3 regions of the Brachybacterium sp. NBEC-018 genome follow, and region 2 is predicted to be linked to each of the others. Evidence: predicted binding sites of a transcription regulator. Region 2 holds the regulator's gene; each other region holds the start of a gene.
What was found. The regulator LexA, encoded in region 2, represses DNA repair genes until DNA is damaged. The targets are predictions, from matches to a motif close to TCGAACANNTGTTCGA.
Positions count from the first base shown of each region.

Region 1 (3,271 bases), 880 kb from region 2:
CCGCACGTGGTTGAAGCGCTCGCAGTGGCCGACGCCGTTGGTGAGGTCGGTGGCGCCTCCGTCGGCCGCGCGGTGCACGTGGTCGATGTCCCGGATCGGCGCGTCGCACCAGGGCGTGCGGCAGTGCTGATCGCGCAGGCTGATGAAGCGGCGCACGGAGCCGGTGAAGAAGCGGCGGCGGGTGTCCATGCCGTTCAGCTCACCGGTGGCGGGATCCGTGTACAGCCGCCGGATCCAGCGCGAGGCCTCCTCCGGCGGGGCGATCGGCAGAGTGGTGCCCTGACGGTCCGCGGGTGGTGACTGCGGCGAGTGAGGCGATGATGCCTGCGCAGATGGCGGTGGCGGCGAGCTGACGCCGCGCAGCAGGGGCCCGGCGCCGGGTGACGCTGATCCGATGCCGGATGGCGGCGAGGCGGTGCCGGGTGGCACCGACGTGCGATGCGGGGTGCGGAGCGCCGCCGTCGCACCGAGCGCGAGGCCGCGGGCGACGCCGCCCGGGAGGGGCATGCCGTCGAGGGTGGCGGTCTCCTCCGTACCGGTGAGCAGCGTGCGATCCGTCATGAGCAGCTGGATCTCGATGGGCACCCCGACCATGGGGGATCGGCCGGTCACGCGCTCCACGAGGAAATCCGCCATGACGGCGCCCACCGGCAGCGCGCCGCTCTCCCCTGTGGCCCGGGCGGTCGCCGCCGCGGAGCGGAGCGCCGCGATCATGGCCACGCCGTCCTCGACGGGGACGAGGGCGTGGAGATGACTCATGCCGTCAGGCGCCGGGCGCAGGCCCACGCGCCGGGAGGCGACCGCGAGGGATCGGCGGCGGACGGCGGCCTCCGGATCCAGGGACTGCGCGAGGGCGAGGGCCCGACGGCCGGCCGCCCCGGCCGTCAGGGACGGGAGGACCGGGGCGAGGGCCTCGTCGACCCGGTCACGGTCCTCCTCGTCCAGGAGCAGGACGTTCCGCGCCACCTGGTTCGCACCCCAGTCGCTGATCCGGCCGCCCTCGAGGAGGCGCAGGGTGCGGGGAAGGCTCTCGACCAGCACGCGATGGAAGGTGAGCTGGTCCGAGGCCTGCTTGGGGGTGATCCGGCGGGCGAGGGCGAGCTGATCCGCGATCCCCCGGCCGAGGTCCTTGCGAGGCACGCCGAGCCGGCGCTGCTCCTCCAGCTGCGCGTCGCGGAAGGCGACCTCCGCCCGCGCCTGGACCGCGCTCAGCGATGCGCGTGCGGATTCGAGGGCCGTGACGAGGTCGATCTGGACGGCATCCGGGAGGGACGCGAGGGCGGCCTGATCCGGCGCCGCGGCGAGGAGCGACGCCATGTCCTGCATCCACTGCTCGACCATGATTCCCCTCCCTCATCCTGCCCTACAGCATCCGAAACACGACACCCTGCATTCGACCCCTTGTTCGCTTCCCCCATCATCCCCGAACAGTCGTTCGAGATCAAGCATCTCCACCACATCCGTGGAAATTGTGGATAACCCGTGAGTGGGGAGGAACGATGGGCGCCGCGGGGCCGACAGGCACGCCCGATGCGGCGGGCGCCGCAGAGCCGACGGGCGCGGCGGGCACGGCGGGCGCCGCGGAGTCGAGGGGCACGGCGGGCGCCGCGGAGTCGGCGGGCACGCCGAACGCGGCAGGCACAGCAGGAACGACAGGCCGAGGGGACACGGCCGAGGTGCTGACACCGCAGGCCCGGGGAGCCCCGCCGGTACAGCAGAGACGGCAGGTCGACGAGCACTGCGGAAGTAGCAGAGGTGTCAGGAAGGCAGGCGCTGGGGATACAGCAGAGTCAGCAGGTCGACGAGCACTGCCGGCACAGGAGGAATGGCCGACCCTCGGGGGCTGCCGACACAGCAGGGACGGCGGCGCGGCAGGCACGCCCCGACAGGCCCGACCCGTCCAGCCCCTCGCGCCTTACCCTCGACCCTCCACCCCTCACCCCGCGAACCCACAAACCCACACCCCGCAATTCCACACACAGAAGCGCCCGAAACCCCAGAAGGAATATCGGGCGCCTTCCCACAAGAATGCGAGGTGTCAGATTCCCTGGCTCAGACCACCGAATGCCGCACGAGGCAGAAGGGATGCCCGGCCGGGTCGAGGTAGACCTTGAACGACCCCGAGGCGGAGGGCTGGTGCTCGTGGACCGTCGCGCCGAGGGAGAGGACGCGCGGCTCGGCCTCCTCGACGTCGCTCACGGAGAAGTCGAGGTGGAACTGCTGGGGGTGGGTGCCCGTCGGCCAGGTCGGGGCGACGTAGTCGTCGATCCGCTGGAAGGCCAGGGTCGCCTCGCCCTCGAGGTTCTCCGGGGTGATGCCGCCGCGCGGCGGGGTGAGGGTCGTCCAGTCGCGGTCGGAGCCCTCCTCGATCCGCCAGGTCAGCAGCTTCGCGTAGAAGGTCCCGAGCTCGAGCGCGTCCGGGCAGTCGAGGACGACGAGGTCGAGGCGGGGGATGACGGGGTCCTGGTCCAGGTTCTCCATGACGACACGGTAGGGCGCGAGGGGTGCTCCGGGAAGGCACTTCGCGGGTTCCGGCCCTCGGCGTCGCCCGTCGGACGCCCCGGGGACGCACGCTGTTCACACGAGCACCCCGTCGCACCATCGCCGCCTCCCGGGTGACAGACTGGTGGGGTCCGCATCGCCGGCGCGCAAGCGGCCTCGGACGGCGCCCCGTCGTCCACTCCCGGCCCTCACGCCGCGCCGCTTCGAAGGAGGCCCCATGCCCATCGCCCTCGACCCGAGTCCCGCGCTGCAGGAGTTCGCGCATCCCGAGAAGCTCGTGACGACCGAGTGGCTCGCCGAGCGGATCGCCGCCGGCGAGGCCGACGGCCCCGAGCTCGTCGTCGTCGAGTCCGACGAGGACGTGCTGCTCTACGAGACCGGGCACATCCCCGGCGCCGTCAAGATCGACTGGCACCTCGACCTCAACGACACGGTCACCCGCGACTACGTGGACGGCGAGGCCTTCGCGGCGCTCATGGACCGCCACGGCATCACGCGCGGGACGACAGTCGTGCTCTACGGCGACAAGTCCAACTGGTGGGCCGCCTACGCCCTGTGGGTGTTCGAGCTGTTCGGCCACGCGGACGTGCGTCTGCTCGACGGCGGCCGCGCCGCCTGGCAGGCCGAGGGGCGCGAGCTGACCACCGCGGAGCCCACGCGCGCAGCGAGCAGCGGGTATCCCGTGGTCGAGCGCCAGGACGCGCCGATCCGCGCCTTCCGCGACGACGTGCTCGGCTTCCTCGGCGGGCAGCTGATCGACGTCCGCTCC
Region 1 covers NZ_CP100650.1:263,266-266,536, forward strand. The annotation lists gene NLU66_RS01170 (13E12 repeat family protein) at 1-1,341, opposite strand, end outside; gene NLU66_RS01175 (VOC family protein) at 2,053-2,481, opposite strand; gene NLU66_RS01180 (sulfurtransferase) at 2,720-3,271, shown strand, end outside.
Region 1: a site for LexA is predicted at 1,424-1,439, ahead of NLU66_RS01170 (13E12 repeat family protein). Genes of this name have one in related genera too.

Region 2 (3,271 bases):
GCCCCGGAGCGGATCGGCGAGGTGGCCCGCGCGCTCCAGGAGCACGGCGCGGTGTCCGGACAGGGACGGATCGGGCTGGGATCCTCCGGTGTCGACGACGAGATCGCGGTGATGAGCGCTCAGGACGCGAAGGGCCTCGAGTTCGACGCGGTCGTCGTCGTGGAGCCGGCGGAGCTCGTGGAGCAGCACGGCGCCGGGGACCTCTATGTCGCGATGACCCGGCCCACGACCCATCTGGGCGTGGTGCACGCCCGGGACCTGCCGGAGGGCGTCGGCGGCTGAGCCTCCTGCGCCCTGTGCCCCCACGGTGCCCGGCGTCCCGCGGCCCGGGGCGGGCGGGAGGCTCCGCTCGGGGCGGGTCCACGGACAGAGATCGGCGGCCGTGGCTTCCCCTCCACGACCGCCGATCAGATGTGCGCCGCGCGAGCGCACGGGGGCTATCTTACGCACACCCTGGGAGTCTCCTGACCACTATCCACCACCTGGTGGACGAGTCTCAGGACGAGGCCGGACCTTCGTCGCGAAGCCGACGGATCGCCGCCTCGAAGTCGTCGAGGGACTCGAACCCCTGGTACACGCTCGCGAAGCGGAGGTAGGCCACGAGGTCCAGCTCCTGGAGCGGCTGCAGGATCGCGAGCCCGACGCCGTGGGCGTCGATCTCCGCCTGGCCCGATCCGCGGATGTCCTCCTCGACGCGTTGCGCGAGGACGGCGAGCTGATCGTCGGAGACGGGACGGCCCTGGCAGGCCTTGCGCACGCCGGAGATGACCTTCGCGCGGCTGAAGGGCTCGCTCACCCCGGATCGCTTGAGCACGGAGAGCGAGGCCGTCTCCGTGGTGGAGAACCGGCGGGAGCACTGGGGGCACTGGCGCCGGCGCCGGATCGTGCCGCCGTCGTCGGACGTGCGCGAGTCGACGACCCTCGAATCGGGATGGCGGCAGTACGGGCAGTGCATCGGGCCAGGGTACCTGGCCCGGGGGATCAGCGCCCGGCGGGATCCGCGGCCGGCAGCACGATCTCCTGGCCCTGCGTGAGGCGCGGGGTGGGGAGCTCGTTGAGCGCGCGGACCTCGGTGACGAAGTCGGCGTCGCTCATGCCCTCGGGGGCGTAGAGATCGGCGTAGGACCAGAGGTCGTCGCCGGCGGCGACGGTGACCGTCCGCTCGCCGTCGGCCCCGTCACCCGCGAGGGCGGAGGGGACGTCGAGGACGAGCAGGGCGAGGGCGGCGACGGCCAGCCCGAGGAGGAAGGCGATCGCGGTGACGAGCATGCGGCCCCGACGGGTGACCTCCAGTCGAACACCTGCACGAGCAGGGCGGGCGACGGCGGAGGCGTCACGCAGGGGAAGGGCGGTGACGGTGGCCTGACGAGTGTGCATCTTACGAACTCCTGTTCGATCGAATCTCTGTGCGACTCTAGGGCAGAGCTTCGCGACACGCAAGAGAAAACTCGAACACATGTTTGGAGTTCGCTCCCGGCCGACCTACCCTGGGTGACACGACCACCGAACCGCGAGGGTCAGACAGACGAAGCCAGGAGGACCGCCCGATGTCGCCGAGCATCCCGTCCCGACCCGCGCCGCTCCGCCGCCTGCGCGAGGAGTCGCCGTCCGAGTCCACGGCCGCGCTCTCCCGTCGCCAGCGGCTCGTGCTGGAGACCATCACCGCGTCGCTGCGCTCGCGCGGCTACCCGCCCACCATCCGGGAGATCGGCGACGCCGTGGGACTCACCTCGTCCTCCTCGGTCTCCCACCAGCTCCAGGTGCTCGAGCGCAAGGGATTCCTGCGCCGCGACCCGCGCAGCCCGCGCGCGATGGAGGTCGTCATGCCCGGGGAGGACGGCGCCCCCGAGCAGGAGGCAGATCCCTCCGAGGTCATGGCCGGCCCCTCCGTGCCCGTTCCGCTCGTGGGACGGATCGCCGCAGGCGTCCCCATCACCGCGCAGGAGCAGGTCGAGGACGTCTTCACGCTGCCCGAGCGGCTCGTCGGCGACGGCGACCTCTTCCTGCTGCAGGTGGTCGGCGAGTCGATGATCGACGCGGCGATCTGCGACGGCGACTGGGTCGTCGTCCGCTCGCAGCCCACGGCGGAGAAGGGCGAGATCGTCGCCGCGATGATCGACGGCGAGGCGACCGTCAAGACGTTCGCCCAGCGGGACGGCCACATCTGGCTCATGCCGCACAACCCGGCCTTCACGCCGATCCTCGGCGACGCCGCCGAGATCCTCGGCAAGGTCGTCGCCGTCCTCCGCGCGGTCTGAGGTCCTGCCAGGCCGGGTCGTTCCGGGCCCATGTCCTGCCGGGGCTCGGGCTCGGGCTCGGGCTCGTCCCGGCCCAGGGCCTGACGCCCCCGGGCCCTGGGACCGCCCGGCTCAGGAGGCGCTGAGCCGCCGGAGCGCGTCGACGGCGACGCGCGGGTCCTGGGTGGGCCACAGCGGAGGCATCGCCGCCCGCAGCACCTGCCCGTAGCGGGCCGTCGCCAGCCGCGGGTCGAGCACCGCGACCATGCCGCGATCCTCCTGCGTGCGGATGAGCCGGCCCGCGCCCTGCGCCATGAGCAGCGCCGCATGCTGCACGGAGACCGCCATGAAGCCGCTGCTCCCCCGCTGGTCCACGCGCTCCTGGCGCGCCGCCGTCAGCGGATCGTCCGGCCGCGGGAACGGGATGCGGTCGATCGTCACCAGGCGGCAGGCCTGCCCGGGGACGTCCACGCCCTGCCACAGGGTGAGCGTGCCGAAGAGGCTCGTGTCCGGGTCCTCACGGAAGTCCCGCACGAGATTGCCCATCGAGTCCTCCCCCTGCACACCGATGGGGAGGTCGAGCCGGGCGCGCACGTGCTCCGCGGCGAGCTCCGCGCCCCGGCGGGAGGAGAACAGGCACAGCGCACCGCCGTGCGAGGCCTCCACGAGCTCCGTCAGATGGTCGAGCATCTCGATGCTCGGCCCCTCGCGGCCCGGCCGCGGCAGATGCGCGGCCGTGTAGAGGATGCCCTGGCGGCGGTAGGCGAACGGGCTTCCGACGTCGAGACCCGCCCAGGCGCCGTGGTCCTCGCGGGAGGGGACCTCGTCCACCGCGGTGCGGGCCGCGCGCGCGAGCCCCACCTCCCCCGCGGGCGGCTCGAAGCGGCCGCCCAGGGCGAGGGTCGCGGAGGCGAGCACGGCCGTGCGGTGCTCGAGGATCGCCCCGCGCATGGCGAGCGCGACGCTCAGCGGCGCCACCTGCACGCTCGAGCGCCCGGTGACGGGCGAGTGGGAGACGGAGACGACGTCGTCCT
Region 2 covers NZ_CP100650.1:3,248,011-3,251,281, forward strand. The annotation lists gene NLU66_RS14735 (HelD family protein) at 1-282, shown strand, start outside; gene nrdR (transcriptional regulator NrdR) at 497-955, opposite strand; gene NLU66_RS14745 (peptidoglycan-binding protein LysM) at 982-1,269, opposite strand; gene lexA (transcriptional repressor LexA) at 1,548-2,258, shown strand; gene NLU66_RS14755 (ATP-dependent DNA helicase) at 2,370-3,271, opposite strand, start outside.

Region 3 (3,271 bases), 1.1 Mb from region 2:
GGGGGCGGAATGGCAGTGCGGCGGCTGCACGGGCTACACCTCCCAGTTCACCCGCACCGAGTTCCTGCGCCCCTATGACGCCCGCTTCGTCATCGTCACCCAGGGGCCGATCGCCGAGGCGCTCGCCTACCGGGAGAAGGTCGGCAACCGGATGGATTGGTTCTCGACGGCGGGCAGCGACTTCGGCGCCGACGTCGACGCCCCGCCCGGCGGCGGCTTCGCCGTGAACGTCTTCCTGCGCGACGGCGAGTCGGTGTACCGCACCTGGCACACCACCGGCCGCGGCACGGAGCAGCTGGGGCACACCTTCTCCCTCGTGGACGTGCTGCCCTACGGCCGGCAGGAGGAGTGGCAGGACTCCCCCGACGGCTGGCCGCAGAGCCCGACCTACGCGAAGTGGCTCGACTCGCCGGACGTCGCCGCGCTCTACGGGCCGGAGGCCTGAGCGGCCCTCCGGCTCAGAAGGGCGGCGGCTCGGGCTCGGCGGGCTCCTCGTCGAGCGGGGCGAGCGAGGCGATGAGGCGCTCCGCCTCGTGCTCCGCCCAGGCGTCCTCGAGCAGCTCGACCATGGCAGGGGTGAGCAGGTCCGTGTTCTGGCGGGTGTCGAGCGCGAGCAGCTGACCGATCTCCCAGTGCGTCGTCGTGCCGTCCGGCGCCTTCTCCGGATCGATCAGGCGCTCCGTCTTCAACCGGTGGTGCCACCAGCACAGTCGGTGGAGGTTCCGGATCTCCGTCGCTCCCCCGCTCCCGGGATCCTCGTGATCGAACTCCTCGATGTGGTCGATCTCCGCCGGGGTGAGCCGGCCGCGGATGCAGCCGGGCACCGCGCACACCGGGTCCCGCAGCCGCAGGTGCTCGGCCATCGCCGTCGTGGGCCGGTACTGGGCGGCGGGGACGGGGAGGAAGGCGCCGTCGGCCGGGTCGGTGAGGATCCGGTGCCAGGTGCGGGCTCCCGCGGCGAGCCGACGCGCGAGCGGCGCGGGCAGCGGGATGACGCCGTCGAGCGTGCCGGGGGCGTCGGCCAGCCCCAGGAGTGTCAGTGCGGGGATCACGACGTTGACGCGGGAATCCGCGCCCCGGCGCTCGACGCCCGGCGTCTCCAGCTGGCTGCGGGTGAGGATCGCATAGCGCAGCGCGGCGAGCGGGAGCGGGTGGCCGCTCGCGACGACGTCGCCATCGAGGTCGAAGGGCACCGGCTCCCCGGTCTCGAGCGCGCGGCGCTGGGCGCGCTGGACGGACCGGGCGGTGCCGTCCACCTGCTTCATGAGCGCGTAGATCTCGGGGATCGGCCCGAGGACCGAGAGGCAGGCGACCCCCGAGCCCTCCGCCAGGATCTCGAATCGGACGTCCCGCATCGCCGCGAGGCCGGGGCGCGCGGCATCCGCGTCCCACCAGGCCACGAGCAGGGACAGCTCACGACGGTAGCGATCCGCCGGGATGTTCTCGAGGTCCCATTCCGCGACGTAGGAGTCCACCACGCGGCGCTGCTCCGGCGCGAGCGGGCGGACCTTGCGCACGAGATGCTCGAAGGCGGGGACGGAGATCTCCCCCGCGGCGAGGCGCCGGAGGACGAGCGGCAGATCGGTGACGGCGAGCCGCGCGTCGCGCAGCATGCGCTCCGCCGTGGGGAGATCCGTGCGCAGCGTGTTCGCGATGACGACGGCGTTGACGTCCGCCTGGTCGTCGGCATCCTCGACCCACAGCAGGTGGATCTCGCCGATCTCCTCGGCGAGCTCGCGGGACTTGCGGCGCTGGCGCGCGAGGAGCCGCTCCGCGATCGGGACCTCGACGCCGTCCATGCGGACGTCCGACTCCGCGGCGATGCGCTCGAGGGTGAGCGGCGTGCGGGCGCGGATGATCCGTCGCGGCGGGAAGGACGGCGGCGCGGCGACGGCGAGCGACGTCCCGATGGACGCCTCGGCGCCTGCCGTCCCCTCACTCATCTCCCCACCCCTCCCGTGCCGCCGACGGGCCATCGACCCCGTCGCCTGTCACCCCAGTTTAGAACACCTGTTCCCCGAGAGGAAGGGTTTCGGCGATGCCACCTGAAATTGTGGACAACAGCGCGATGGGGAGCAACGACTGAGCGCCAACCTGCACAGACTCCCCTTGGCGTCGATGGTGGGACTCGCGTCGGTTATCCACCACACCGTCCACCAATGTGGATAACTGAGTGATGTGGAGGAAACACTCGAACGTCGCCCTGCTCAGTGCTCCCCGGCGTCGGAGCGCAGCGCGAAGGTGCCCTGGGCGCGACGGCGGCCCTGGACGGGGTGGTCGGGGACGATGCCCTCGAGGAAGCGGTAGGGCTCGCGGGTGTAGGCGGCGCGGAGGTCGCCCTCGGCGGAGGCGTCGCTGAGGTGGTGCCACCAGTCGGCGATGTCGCCCCAGCCGGGGGCGGCGAGGGAGCCGCCGAACTGCTGCACGGCGAGCGCCGAGCACAGGGCCGCGAACTTGAGGCGCTCGGCGAGGGGCCAGGCGGCGAGGGTGCCGAGCACCATCGCGGCGGCGAAGACGTCCCCCGCGCCGGTCGTGTCCGTCGCGGTGACGGGCACGGCGGGGCAGAAGGCCTCCTCGCCGGTGGAGCCGTCGATCGCGTAGGAGCCGGAGGCACCGTCGGTCACGACGGCGAGCGGCACGAGTTCGGCGAGGGCGCGCACGGCCCGGTCGGGGCTGTCGGTGCGGGTGTAGCTCATCGCCTCGAGGGCGTTCGGGGTGAAGGCGTGGCAGTGGGAGAGCGGGGCGAGGTCCGCAGGGTCCCAGCGGCCGCTCTCGTCGAAGCCGATGTCGGCGAAGATCCGCGAGCCGCGGCGGGCGAGATCCGCCCACCAGGTCGTCTCCCCCGCAAGGTCGACGACGGCGGCGCGCGCGGCGGGCGCGCCGATGACCAGGGAGGTCAGCGGCTCGGGGAGCTCGTGGCCGTGGGTGACCATGGCGCGGTCCCCGTCCGTCGCGACGGACGCGGTGAGCGGGGAGTGGAAGCCGGGGAAGCGGCGGGAGGCGCTGAGGTCGATGCCCTCCTCGCGGCCCAGGGTGTCCCACATCCAGTCCGCGTAGGCGTCGTCCCCGAAGCCCGCGACGAGGCCCGTGCGCAGGCCCAGGCGGGCGGCGGCGACGGCGAGGTTCGCGATCCCGCCGGGGCTCGAGCCCATGCCGCGGCTCCACAGCTCCTCGCCGGGGCGGGGCAGCCGCTCGAGGCCCGTGAAGACGATGTCGAAGAAGACAGTGCCGGAGAGCAGCACGTCCAGGGGCGGGTCGTCGCCCGTCCGGA
Region 3 covers NZ_CP100650.1:532,364-535,634, forward strand. The annotation lists gene NLU66_RS02430 (DUF899 domain-containing protein) at 1-445, shown strand, start outside; gene NLU66_RS02435 (HNH endonuclease signature motif containing protein) at 459-1,943, opposite strand; gene NLU66_RS02440 (carbohydrate kinase family protein) at 2,208-3,271, opposite strand, start outside.
Region 3: a site for LexA is predicted at 2,003-2,018, ahead of NLU66_RS02435 (HNH endonuclease signature motif containing protein). Genes of this name have one in related genera too.